DNA from 4 places in the Mesorhizobium sp. 128a genome. Region 4 is predicted to be linked to each of the others. Evidence: predicted binding sites of a transcription regulator. Region 4 holds the regulator's gene; each other region holds the start of a gene.
What was found. Region 4 encodes PhoB, which activates phosphate uptake and scavenging genes when phosphate is short. Its sites were predicted from a motif close to TGTCATNNANCTGTCAT; they were not measured.
Positions count from the first base shown of each region.

Region 1: ACWTU9_RS19685 (RNA degradosome polyphosphate kinase) is a predicted target of PhoB. The motif match lies at 591-607, and genes of this name have one in related genera.
Region 2: ACWTU9_RS03390 (DUF1045 domain-containing protein) is a predicted target of PhoB. The motif match lies at 1,418-1,434, and genes of this name have one in related genera.
Region 3: ppk2 (polyphosphate kinase 2) is a predicted target of PhoB. The motif match lies at 1,920-1,936, and genes of this name have one in related genera.

Region 1 covers NZ_JBSPKY010000011.1:212,968-215,992, forward strand. Annotated here, with positions in the region: gene ACWTU9_RS19675 (FAD-dependent monooxygenase) at 1-262, opposite strand, end outside; gene ACWTU9_RS19680 (zinc-finger domain-containing protein) at 282-527, opposite strand; gene ACWTU9_RS19685 (RNA degradosome polyphosphate kinase) at 765-2,966, shown strand; gene ppx (exopolyphosphatase) at 2,966-3,025, shown strand, end outside.
Region 2 covers NZ_JBSPKY010000001.1:739,797-742,821, forward strand. Annotated here, with positions in the region: gene ACWTU9_RS03385 (alpha-D-ribose 1-methylphosphonate 5-triphosphate diphosphatase) at 1-540, opposite strand, end outside; gene ACWTU9_RS03390 (DUF1045 domain-containing protein) at 568-1,275, opposite strand; gene iolB (5-deoxy-glucuronate isomerase) at 1,518-2,330, opposite strand; gene ACWTU9_RS03400 (DUF3329 domain-containing protein) at 2,335-2,547, opposite strand; gene iolE (myo-inosose-2 dehydratase) at 2,612-3,025, opposite strand, start outside.
Region 3 covers NZ_JBSPKY010000004.1:310,411-313,435, reverse strand. Annotated here, with positions in the region: gene ACWTU9_RS10325 (glycosyl transferase family 90) at 1-711, shown strand, start outside; gene ACWTU9_RS10320 (aldo/keto reductase) at 714-1,757, opposite strand; gene ppk2 (polyphosphate kinase 2) at 1,997-2,917, shown strand.
Region 4 covers NZ_JBSPKY010000002.1:226,397-229,421, reverse strand. Annotated here, with positions in the region: gene pstB (phosphate ABC transporter ATP-binding protein PstB) at 1-514, shown strand, start outside; gene phoU (phosphate signaling complex protein PhoU) at 555-1,259, shown strand; gene phoB (phosphate regulon transcriptional regulator PhoB) at 1,276-1,965, shown strand; gene ACWTU9_RS04750 (ROK family protein) at 1,966-3,025, opposite strand, start outside.

The DNA of each region.
Region 1 (3,025 bases), on a different contig from region 4:
GTTCGCGCAGCGTCGCCGCGTCCTTTAGCACCACCGCTTCCGGCCGCAAGGCCGCCGGCAGCAGCCGGTCGAGCACGCCGAGTTTTCGAAGAATGCGTGTTGCGTTGGGCGAAAGCTGGATGCCGGCGCCGGCCGCTTCGAGGTGCGACGCCTGTTCCAACAGTTTTATCGGATACCCGCGTTCGGCGAAGGCGAGGGCTGCCGTCAACCCGGCGACGCCGGCCCCGGCGATTATGACCTGCCGGGACCTGACGTCTTCCATCGGGCTTTGCCGCGGAAGATCAGGCGGCCTGGTCGATATAGAGGCAGCCGGGCGGCTGGGTGTCCGTCGCCTTCAGCTTCGCCGAATAGCGGTAGAGCGTCGAGCAATAGGGGCAGACCTTTTCATTGTCGTCGCCCATGTCGAGAAACACGTGGGGATGATCGAAAGGTGGGTTGGCACCGGTGCACATGAATTCCCTGACACCGATGTCGATCGCCGGATGGCCGGCATCGTTCTGGAAATGGGGAATGGAACCGCCTGCCATCATCGTCTCCTTAACGCAGTCTCGTCTGCATCTGGATCATAACAGCTCTGTTTGCAAGATCGATGAAATGAAACTGTCGCAAAAGGCTGGCAGAGGATAAGTTGAGCCGGTTAAGCGCATGACCCCGGAAGCCGAGCGATTCCGCGACGGATCACGCGTCACAAATTGATGTTAGAGCGTCCGTGGCCATCTCGGCATATGCGGTGCTCCAAAAGGAACGGTTGCGGGCAGGAAACCATGAATGAACTGAAGCCGGTGCAGAGCGAATTCATCAATGTCGAGGTGGCGAGCCCCGAGGGCGGCAATCCCGACCGTTTCGTCAACCGCGAATTCTCCTGGCTGCAGTTCAACCGGCGCGTTCTCGAGGAATCGCAGAACGAGCACCACCCGCTGCTCGAACGTGTCCGTTTCCTGTCTATCTCGGCCGCCAATCTCGATGAATTCTTCATGGTCCGCGTCGCTGGTCTTGCCGGCCAGGTGCGCGAAGGCATCGCGCTCAAGAGCCCCGACGGGCGCACGCCCGAGCAGCAACTCGAACAGCTTTTGCGCGAGGTCGAGCGGCTGCAGGAGGACCAGCAGAACAGCCTGTCGGCGCTGATGCTGCTGCTCAACAAGGAAGGTATTGAGAGCATCACCCGCGATGCACTGACCAAGGATGAGAAGGTCTGGCTGGAGGACCATTTCCAGGACCAGGTATTCCCGGTGCTGACCCCGCTGTCGATCGACCCGGCGCATCCCTTCCCGTTCATTCCCAATCTCGGCTTCTCGATGGCGCTGCAATTGCGCCATCGCAAGAATGGCGAGGAGATGAGCGCGCTTCTGCGCCTGCCGGTGGCGCTGAAGCGCTTCATCCGCCTGCCCGACCGCAAGCAGCATGTCCGCTTCATCCCGCTCGAGGAAGCGGTCGGCCTCTATATCGGCAAGCTGTTCCCCGGCTATGAGGTCAAGGGCTCCGGCACCTTCCGCATCATCCGGGACAGCGATATCGAGGTCGAGGAGGAGTCCGAGGACCTCGTGCGCCTGTTCGAGACGGCGCTGAAGCGCCGCCGCCGCGGTTCGGTCATCCGCATCGAATTCGACAAGTTGATGCCCGGCGAGTTGCGCGATTTCGTTGCCGGCGAGCTTGGCGTCTCTTCGAGCCGCATCAGCGTTTTGACCGGCCCGCTGGCGCTTAGCCAGATTTCCGAGGTCGTCGCCGTGCCGCGCGACGACCTCAAGTTCAGGCCCTACAATCCGCGCTTTCCCGAGCGCATCCGCGAGCATGGCGGCGATTGTTTTGCCGCCATCCGCGAGAAGGACATCGTCGTCCACCACCCCTACGAATCCTTCGACGTGGTGGTGCAGTTCCTGCGCCAGGCGATGGCCGACCCGGAAGTGGTGGCGATCAAGCAGACACTCTATCGCACCTCCAACGACAGCCCGATCGTGCGCGCGCTGGTCGATGCCGCAGAGGCCGGCAAGTCGGTGACCGCCCTGGTTGAGCTCAAGGCGCGCTTCGACGAGGAAGCCAACATCCGCTGGGCGCGCGATCTCGAGCGCGCCGGCGTTCAGGTCGTGTTCGGCTTCCTCGAACTGAAGACGCACGCGAAAATGTCGCTGGTAGTGCGGCGGGAAGACGGCAAGCTGCGCAACTATGTGCATCTGGGCACCGGCAACTATCATCCGGTCACCGCGCGCATCTACACCGACCTGTCCTTCTTCACCACCGATCCGACGATTGCCCGCGACGTCGCCCAGCTGTTCAACTTCATCACCGGTTATGCCGAGCCGACCGACGAGATGCGGATTGCGATCTCGCCGTTTACGCTGCGCAGCCGCATCCTGAAGCACATTGCCGATGAGATCGCCTATGCCCTGGCTGGCCGGCCGGCGCGCATCTGGATGAAGATGAATGCGCTCGTCGATCCCAACATCATCGACGCGCTCTATGACGCCAGCCGCGCCGGCGTCGAGGTCGACCTCGTCGTGCGCGGCATCTGCTGCCTGCGGCCGCAGGTGCCGGGCCTGTCGGAAAACATCAGGGTCAAGTCGATCGTCGGCCGTTTCCTCGAACACAGCCGCATCTACTGCTTCGGCAACGGCCATGGCCTGCCCTCAGACGAGGCGATCGTCTACATCTCCTCGGCCGACCTGATGCCGCGCAATCTCGACCGCCGTGTCGAGACCATGGTGCCGATCACCAATCCAACTGTGCATGAACAGATACTTGGCCAGATCATGCTGGGCAACATCATGGACAACCAGCAAAGTTTCGACGTATTGGCTGACGGAACCTCCCGGCGCGTGGTGCTGGAGGAGGGTGAGGAACCGTTCAACGCGCAGGAATATTTCATGACCAATCCTAGCCTGTCCGGACGTGGCGATGCGCTGAAGTCGCATGCGCCCAAGCGCATCGCGCAGTTCAAGCGCCGCAAGAAAAACGCTGCAGCGTCCGGCTGATGATTGCAACTTCCCAGGGCCGGCTTCAGGATCGCCGACCGCTGTCCGTCATCGACATC
Region 2 (3,025 bases), on a different contig from region 4:
GTAGGTTTCGAGGTTGACGAACTGGCGCTGGCCGGGCGCATGATCCATCAGCGAGGCCAGCCTGACCCGCTCGTCGCCATCGAAATTGGCGAAGGCGGCGAGGCAATCCGGCGCCGAGACCTCGCAGCGCAGATGCAGGAAATGATCGGCCCGCAGGCGATCCTCACGCACGCTGTCCTCGATGGCGTCAGCCAGCTTGCGGATGTCGTCGGAGGTGAGGTCGGCGTCCTCGTCCATGCCGATGCGCAAGGCGTCGAGCACGGTGGTGATCCCTGCGGTGGCCACCTGCGCGTCATGGGCGAGCACGGCGGCGATCGGATTCCAGCGCACTTTCGGCCGCGGCGCATAGTGACCTTCGAGATGGTCGGTGTGGAGTTCGACCAGGCCGGGGATGATATAGTCGCCGCCCATATCTTCGCCGGTTCGGCTTGTCCCGGCGTCGATGCCGGCGACAAGCCCGTCGCGCAGCACCAGCGAACCCTCGACGATCTCGTCGGCAAGCACGATGCGGGCATTTGATAGAACAGTTTCGGCGGTCATTTCAGGCAGTCCTTGAGGGTGGGGCGGTCAAGCGGTTTTTCTGGCCGGGCGGCGCCCGAGCGCATGATGGGAGAGCACCATGAACGGGGCGCCCGGTTCGGTTTCGACAAACAGCGTCAGCGCATCCACCAGCACCGGCTGCTGCAGCACCTCTGCGAACAGGCTGTCGATTGCTGCACGCAGACGTTGGCTTTCCTGTGGCCCGGCCCGGCCGGACAGCGTCATGTGGAAGCGAAAGGTCTCGAAGACATAGGGGTAGCCCCACTGGCAGAGATTGCGGAACTCGGCGGGTTTAAGCGAATCCGGGCTGCGCCTTTCGATTTCCGCCTCGGTGAGCGGCGCGCGAAAACGGTCGAAGCCGAGCACGACGTCATCGGCGAAACGGTTGAGCGGCGGTAGCGGGCTTTCCGGCACCAAGGCAAAGAAGCCATCGATCTGGCTGACGATTAGGCGCGGGATGGTGACGGTTGGCGTTGCTTCGGCAAAGGCGTCAAGCGCGGCGCGCAGCGAGGTTTCCGTTTCGTTGGCGGCCAGCCGGAAGGGGGCTTTCAGCGTCGCATGAAAACCATAACGCCGCGCCGATGCGGTATGAAACGCGACTTCGGCCGCCGACAGGTCGGCCACCGCCTCGACCGGCCTTGTGGGGGCACCGAAAGGGTCACGTCCCAGCCAGTTGGCGGCGAGCCGCGCCAGCGGTTCGTCCTGCCTTGGGGTGAAATAAATGGCATAGCGCATCGAAAATCCTCGTTAAAGCGCGCCGCCTCTAGAGGGCTGGATGCGGCGCGCTTTAAGTCTGTTTGCTTTGGCATGTCGTTATCCCAAAACCGCTTCGCACTTTTGGGCGACATGCACCGTCCCGCTGCCATAGGTGATTTCCATGACGGATTGACGAAGCTTCTGCGGGTTTTCGATGGCAAATCGACCAGAAAAGTCCTTAGCCGACGATTTTTTTCAGCTGGACCAACAGCTTGCGCTGTTCAGGCCTTCATCAGCCATTCGTGCTCGGGCGCATTGTAGAATTTCCACGTCCGCTTCGGTCCGGCCATGACATTGAGATAATAGAGATCATAGCCGTGGCAGGCGGCGCAGGGGTGATAGCCCTTGGGCACCAGCACGACATCGCCGTCCTCGATCGCCATCGCTTCGTCGAGCTCGCGGGCGCCGTTGTTGTCGGCGTCGGTGTAGACGCGCTGGAAGGCAAAGCCCTGCGGCGGGTTGAGGCGGTGGTAGTAGGTCTCCTCGAGATAGGATTCGACCGGCAGATTGTCCTGGTCGTGCTTGTGGGGGGGATAACTCGATGTGTGGCCACCGGGCGTGATGACCTCGACCACCAGCAGTGAGTCGGCCGGCTTGCCTTCCGGCAATATGTTGGTGACGTAGCGCGTGTTGGTGCCCTTGCCGCGAATTTCCTGGCCAAGATCGTCGGGCGCGACGACGCGGACGGCCAAGCCGCCGCCAAGGCCTGGGGCCGAGCAGACCGCGAGTTCGAGTTCGGTGTCGGCGGTGACCGACCAGTCCGATCCCTCAGGCACATAGACCGACCAAGGCTTGCCCTCGAATGGCGACATGCGCTCGCCCAGCAGGCCAAGTTCCCGGCCGCCGGCTTCCGCTTTGCCCTTGCCGGTGACGAAGACCAGGCACACTTCGCGATCGCCCGTCTTTCCCGAGGCGTTTTCGCCCGGCTTCAGCCGATGCAGGTCGAAACCGACATAGGTCCAGCCGGCGCTTTTGGGCGTGACATGGGCGACACGGCCATGGCCCTTGTCGGCTTTGACAAGCAGTTTCGACATTGCGTCATTCCTTCGGTTCGGCCGGAGGCTTGGCTTCCTCGACCGGTTTGTAGAGGTAGAAAAACTGCCACACTGCATATCCGGCGAAACCCAGTGCGATCACGCCCCAGAATGGGGTGCCGGAGGCGAATTCTATTCCCGCCCAGATCACGCAGACGGCGACGACGGCAACGCGCCGCCACAACGGCCGGAAGAACGGGTGCTCATAGTCTTTCATTGCGCCATCCGAGGTTCAGCAGACCCGACTTCAGATAGACCGCGCGTCACGGCGAATCCAGCCTTCAGGCATTGGGAAAGCCTTGAGTCTCGACCGTGTAGCCAGCAGCCGTCATGACCCGCATCAGTTCCTTGTGGCCGACTTGCGCCATCTTCAGCGGCGGGTTCTTCTTCGGGTCCTGCTCGGCCTCGACGACGAACCAGCCTTCATAGCCATGGTCGGCGAAGCGCTGGACGATGGCGCCGAAATCGAGCGAGCCGTCGCCCGGCACGGTGAAGGCGCCGAGCGCCACGGCGTCGAGGAAGGACTGCTTCGTGCGGTCTAGCCCGTCGATCACGGCCATACGCACATCCTTCACATGGACGTGGCTGATGCGCTTGTGGTGGTTGTCGATGGCGCGCAGCACGTCGCCGCCGGCAAAGGCGAGATGGCCGGCATCGAGCAGCAGCGGAATACCGTCGCCGGAATGGCGCATGAA
Region 3 (3,025 bases), on a different contig from region 4:
CGCTATTTCGATCCGGGTCTGCGCATCGACCTGGAATTCGGCGACGTCATTGAAGTGCCGAAGATGCCGTCGATCGTCAAGGACCGGCCGATCATCGGCGACAACGGCAACGGCGTCCTGTTCAAGCTGAACAAGTTCCGTCATTTCCACATGCCGGCCGACGATGTCGCCTTCGCCGACAAGCATCCGCTCGTCGTCTGGCGCGGCGAACTCAACAATCCGATCCGCACCCTGCTGCTGGAGGCCGCCCGCGACCTGTCGATCTGCGATGTCGGTACGCCAAGGGCAACGGCGCCGCCGGAATACCGCAAGCCTTATCTCAGCATCGATCAGCAGCGACGCTACCGTTACATCATCTCGCTCGAAGGCAACGATGTCGCGACCAATCTGAAATGGATCATGAGTTCGAATTCGCTCTGCCTGATGCCGCCACCGACCTATGAGACCTGGTTCGCCGAGGGCCAGCTCGAGCCCGATGTCCATTATGTGCCGCTGGCGCCCGATTTCAGCGATCTGGCCGAGCGGGTGCACCACCTCGAGAAGCATCCCGCCGAAGCCCAGCGTATCGTTGCGGCAGCCAACGCCTATTGCCGCAAATTCACCAACGAGCAGGCCGAGCAGGCGATCAGCTTGCTCGTGCTCTACAAATATTTCGTGCTCAGCGGCCAGATCGAGCCCGATCCGGAGGTCTGGCGGTTTATCGCGGGCTAGCGTCAGATGACGCTGCGGTCGAGAACGAGATCAGCCGGGCCGAACCGGTCCTTCGCCGTGAACTGTTGGTGCCAGTAGGGGTAGAGCACAGGCGGCCGGCTGACGGCATCGAGACGGTCGCGTTCCTCAGCGGTGAGGGCGAGTGCTGCTGCGGCAAGATTGTCCTTCAACTGGGTCTCGTTGCGGGCGCCGATCACCAGCGAAGAGACCGCCGGCCGGCCGAGCAGCCAGGCAAGCGCGACCTGCGCCGCCGAAACGCCGCGTGCCGCACCGATGTCGACCAGCACATCGACGATCCGCCACAGCCGGTCTTCATCGCGGATCGGCGGTTCCGACCAGCCGGCAAGCTGGCGCGCGGTCGGGCTGTCGCGCCGGTACTTGCCTGACAAAAGGCCGCCGGCGAGCGGGCTCCACACCAGCACACCAAGGCCCTGGTCGACCGAGATCGGCAAGAGTTCATATTCGGCCTCGCGCGCTTCCAGCGTGTAATGGATCTGCTGGGTGACGAAGCGCGGCTGGTGCTGGCTGTCGCTGATGCCGAGCGCCTTCATCACCTGCCAGCCGGAATAGTTGGAGCAACCGACATAGCGGATCTTGCCCTGGGCAACCAGCGTGTCGAGCGCGGCGATGGTTTCCTCGAGCGGCGTCGTGCCGTCCCATTCGTGCAGGAAATAGATGTCGATGACATCGGTTCTGAGGCGCTTCAGGCTCTTCTCGCATTCGCGGATCAGATGATGGCGCGACAGGCCTTCGTCGTTCGGGCCCTTGCCGATCCGCATACGCGCCTTGGAGGCGATCAGCACATCGTTCTTGCGCTTGCCGCCGAGCGCCTCGCCGATGATCTCTTCCGACAGGCCGTTCGAATAGACATTGGCGGTATCGATGAGGTTGATGCCGGCATCGATGCAGGTGTCGATGATGAGCGATGCCTCCGCGAGATCGGAATTGCCGACGGCGGCGAACGGCCCGCTGCCGCCGAAGGTCATGGTGCCCAGCGCCAGCGTCGAAACTTTCAAGCCTGAACGGCCAAGCGTGCGGTATTCCATGTCAGATCCTCGTAGTTTTGGTGGGGGGCAGTTTAGCAGGGAAGGGCGGAAGCCCGAACGGGTCCGCTATTTGTAGGACAATTTGATCGGCTTGTCGCCATGCCAGGGCGGCGGTTTGGTCATGCCTCGCCGGTCTGTGCTGTGATCGACCGGCCGGCGGCTTGCAATAAAACCGTCATTGCCGGCCTATATCAAGTCGGCTCAGGGTTTCACGTCAGTCGGCAAGCGGAGCAGTGGAAATGACCGAGTTGAAGCAGAATTCTCCAGCCAGGGATTGGCTCGAAGCCGAACTCGCCGACACGCTCGACGAAGACTATGAACTGGAAATGTCGGAACCGGCGCTGTCGCTGGAGATCGCCAAGATCTACAAGAACGCGCATCCGCCATCGATCGATCGCATGCAGTATTTTCGCGATCTGATCAGCCTGCAGTCGGAACTGATCAAGCTGCAGTCCTGGGTCGCCTACCACAAGAAAAAACTGGTGGTGATTTTCGAGGGCCGCGATTCCGCCGGCAAGGGTGGCGTCATCAAGCGCATCACCCAGCGCCTCAACCCGCGCATCGCTCGTGTCGTGGCGCTGCCGGCGCCGACGGAGCGTGAGAAATCGCAATGGTATTTCCAGCGCTACGTGCCGCATCTGCCGGCCGGTGGCGAGATCGTGCTGTTCGACCGCTCCTGGTACAACCGCTCCGGCGTCGAGCGGGTGATGGGCTTTGCCGACCAGGATCAGGTCGAGCAATTCTTCCACGACGTCCCGGAGTTCGAACGCATGCTGGTCCGCTCAGGCGTCACCCTGGTCAAATACTGGTTCTCCATCACCGACGAGGAGCAGCAGATGCGCTTCATGATGCGCATCCACGATCCGATGAAGCAGTGGAAGCTGTCGCCGATGGACCTGCAGTCGCGCGTGCGCTGGGAGCAGTACACCAAGGCCAAGGAAGAGACCTTCGCCCGCACCAACATTCCCGAGGCGCCGTGGTACATCGTCGAAGGCAACGACAAGAAGCGGGCGCGGCTGAACTGCATCGACCACCTGCTCAAGCAGATGCCTTACGAAGATGTGCCGCACGAAGAAATCACGCTGCCCGAGCGGGTGTTCAATCCGGAATATGAGCGCCAAGTGCTGCCGCGCGAGCTTTACGTGCCGGAGAAGTATTGAGCATTCTTTCCTTCTCCCCGTTTCACGGGGAGAAGGTGCCCGAAGGGCGGATGAGGGGCAGCGCTAACCTAAGGGTTAGGTGCCCCCTTGCTGTCGCTGCCATGCTGG
Region 4 (3,025 bases):
ACTGCGCGCCCGTGTCGGCATGGTGTTCCAGAAGCCCAATCCGTTCCCGAAGTCGATCTACGAGAACGTTGCCTACGGCCCGCGCATCCATGGGCTGGCCAAGCGCAAGTCCGACATGGACCAGATCGTCGAATCCAGCCTGAAGAAGGCGGCGATCTGGAACGAGGTCAAGGACCGCCTGCAGGAGCCCGGCACCGGCCTGTCCGGCGGTCAGCAGCAGCGTCTGTGCATCGCGCGCGCCATCGCCGTGTCGCCGGAAGTGATCCTGATGGATGAGCCCTGCTCGGCGCTCGACCCGATCGCCACCGCCCGCGTCGAGGAGCTGATCGACGAACTGCGCCAGAACTACACGATCGTCATCGTCACCCACTCGATGCAGCAGGCGGCGCGCGTGTCGCAGCGCACGGCGATGTTCCATCTCGGCTACCTGGTCGAGGAGGGCGCCACCGACAAGATGTTCACCAACCCCGACGACAAGCGCACCCAGGACTACATTACCGGCCGCTTCGGCTGAGCCGTCCAGCGGTTGAATTTCAGGCACGAGGACCAGGATCATGGGTGAACATACCGTCGCCTCCTTCGATGAAGAGCTGGGGCAGATCAGCAAGCTGATCCGCGACATGGGCGATCTGGCCGGCTCGATGGTCAGCGGCTCGACCAAGGCGCTGCTCACTTCGGACAATGCGCTGGCGCAGCGCGTCGTTTCCGACGACGCCATCATGGACGCGCGCCAGCGCGAGCTCGACGACCGCGCCATCACGCTGATCGCTAAACGCCAGCCGGTGGCCAACGATCTGCGCGCCGTGGTCGGCTCGATCCGCATGGCCGGCGACCTCGAGCGCATCGGCGACCTTGCCAAAAACATCGCCAAGCGCGTCGGCACCGTCGGCCTCAGCGTCACGCCGCGCGACCTGTCGCACTCCATCGACGCGATGGCGCAACTGGTGCTGATCCAGGTGCAGGGCGTTGTCGAGGAATATGCTGCCGCCGATGCTGCAGCGCTGGCGAAACTCAGGAATGAGGACGAGCGCATCGACGTCAAATACACCTCGGTGTTCCGCGAGCTCTTGACCTACATGATGGAAGACCCGCGCAACATCACGGCCTGCACGCATCTCCTGTTCTGCGCCAAGAACCTGGAGCGCATCGGCGATCATGTCACCAACATCGCCGAAAATGCGTATTATGTGCTGACCGGCCAGCAATTGCCCGCCAATCGCCCGAAGCAGGACGAAACGGCGATGGCCACATCGCCCTGATAAAGGTGAACTGCTGATGATTGCGCCACGCATCATGGTCGTGGAGGATGAGGAGCCGCTGGGCGTGCTGCTCCGCTACAACCTCGAATCCGAAGGCTACCAGGTCGAGGTGGTTACACGCGGCGACGAGGCCGAAATCCGGCTGCAGGAAAACGTGCCGGATCTCTTGGTGCTCGACTGGATGGTGCCGGCGGTGTCCGGCATCGAGCTGTGCCGCCGGCTCAGGATGCGGCCCGAGACCGAGCGGCTGCCGATCATCATGCTGACCGCGCGCGGCGAAGAGAGCGACCGCGTGCGCGGCCTTTCCACCGGTGCCGACGATTATCTGGTCAAGCCGTTCTCGACGCCGGAGTTCATGGCGCGGGTGAAGGCGCTGCTGCGCCGCGCCAAGCCCGAAGTGCTGTCCAGCGTGCTCAAGGTCGGCGACATCGTGCTCGACCGCGAGTCGCACCGCGTCTACCGCAAGAAGAGCGAGATACGGCTGGGGCCGACCGAGTTCCGGCTGCTCGAATTCATGATGCGCCATCCCGGCCGTGTGTTCTCGCGCAGCCAGTTGCTCGACAATGTCTGGGGCGAGACGATCTATATCGACGAGCGCACGGTCGACGTGCATGTCGGGCGCTTGCGCAAGGCGGTCAACAATGGCCGCATGCCGGATGTGATCCGCACCATCCGTGGTGCGGGGTATGCGATCAGGGAAGACTGATCAGGCAACGCTCTTTCCAGCGCCCGCTCGCGCCTGCACGCCCGGCGCGAAAATCTCCTGGTCGACAAAGGTCAGCGCGCGCATGGCGCAGCCTTCGCGGATCAGCGGCAGCTCGTTGGGCTCGGTGTCGAAGGAGATTGACTTCGAGTGCTGGCCGCCGGCGGTCTGGGCAATCGCTTCGCGCAATGCCGGTTCGATCAGATCGAAGGCGGCGGCGCTGACGCCGACCATGGCGACCGGTGCCGGATCGATCAGCGCGAACAGGCTGCCGAGGCCGAAGCCGAGCGCCTCGCCGGCCTTGCGGTAGGCTTCCCGCTCCGGGCCATCGGTCTCGCGGGCCCGTGCGGCGAGCGCCCGCATGTCGGCGTCGCCGACATCGACCGGTTCGGCGTCCTCGCTCATCATTTTGGCGCTGCGCCAGATGGCATAGTTGCCGGCATAAGCCTCGACGCAGCCGCGCCGCCCGCAACGGCACAGCGCGCCGCCGGGCCGATGGATCATGTGGCCGAACTCGCCGCCCGACGAATGCGTGCCGGTGAACAGTTCGCCCTTCAACACCAGCCCCATGCCGATGCCGTGCGACAGCAGGATGGCGATGAAATCGTCGCGGTAGCGCTCAGGCTGGCGCCATTGCAGCGCCACTGCCATCATGTTGCAATCGTTTTCCATGGTGGCCGGAATGCCGAATTCTGCTTCCAGTATGTCAGCGAAGGCAATGTCGGTCAGCGGGGTGATCGGCGACCACAGCATGGCGCGCGCCTGCGAATCGGTGATGCCCTGGATGCCCATGGCAATGCGGGCGATGCTCTGGACATCGAGGTCGGGATCCTCGAGCCGCCGCCGCACGATTGCCGTGCATTCGCCGATCAGCTCGTCGCGCGGCATGGTCAACGTATCCAGCCGGCGCTGCTCCTCGGCGACCACCTGGCCGGCATAGTCGATGACGGTGACGGAAAGGAAATTAAGCGACAGCACCACGGTCATCACCGCCGCCGCTTCCGGATTGAGGCCCAGGCCGACTTGCGGCCGGCCGCGTTTCAGCGCTCCGGTCTCGCCTGCC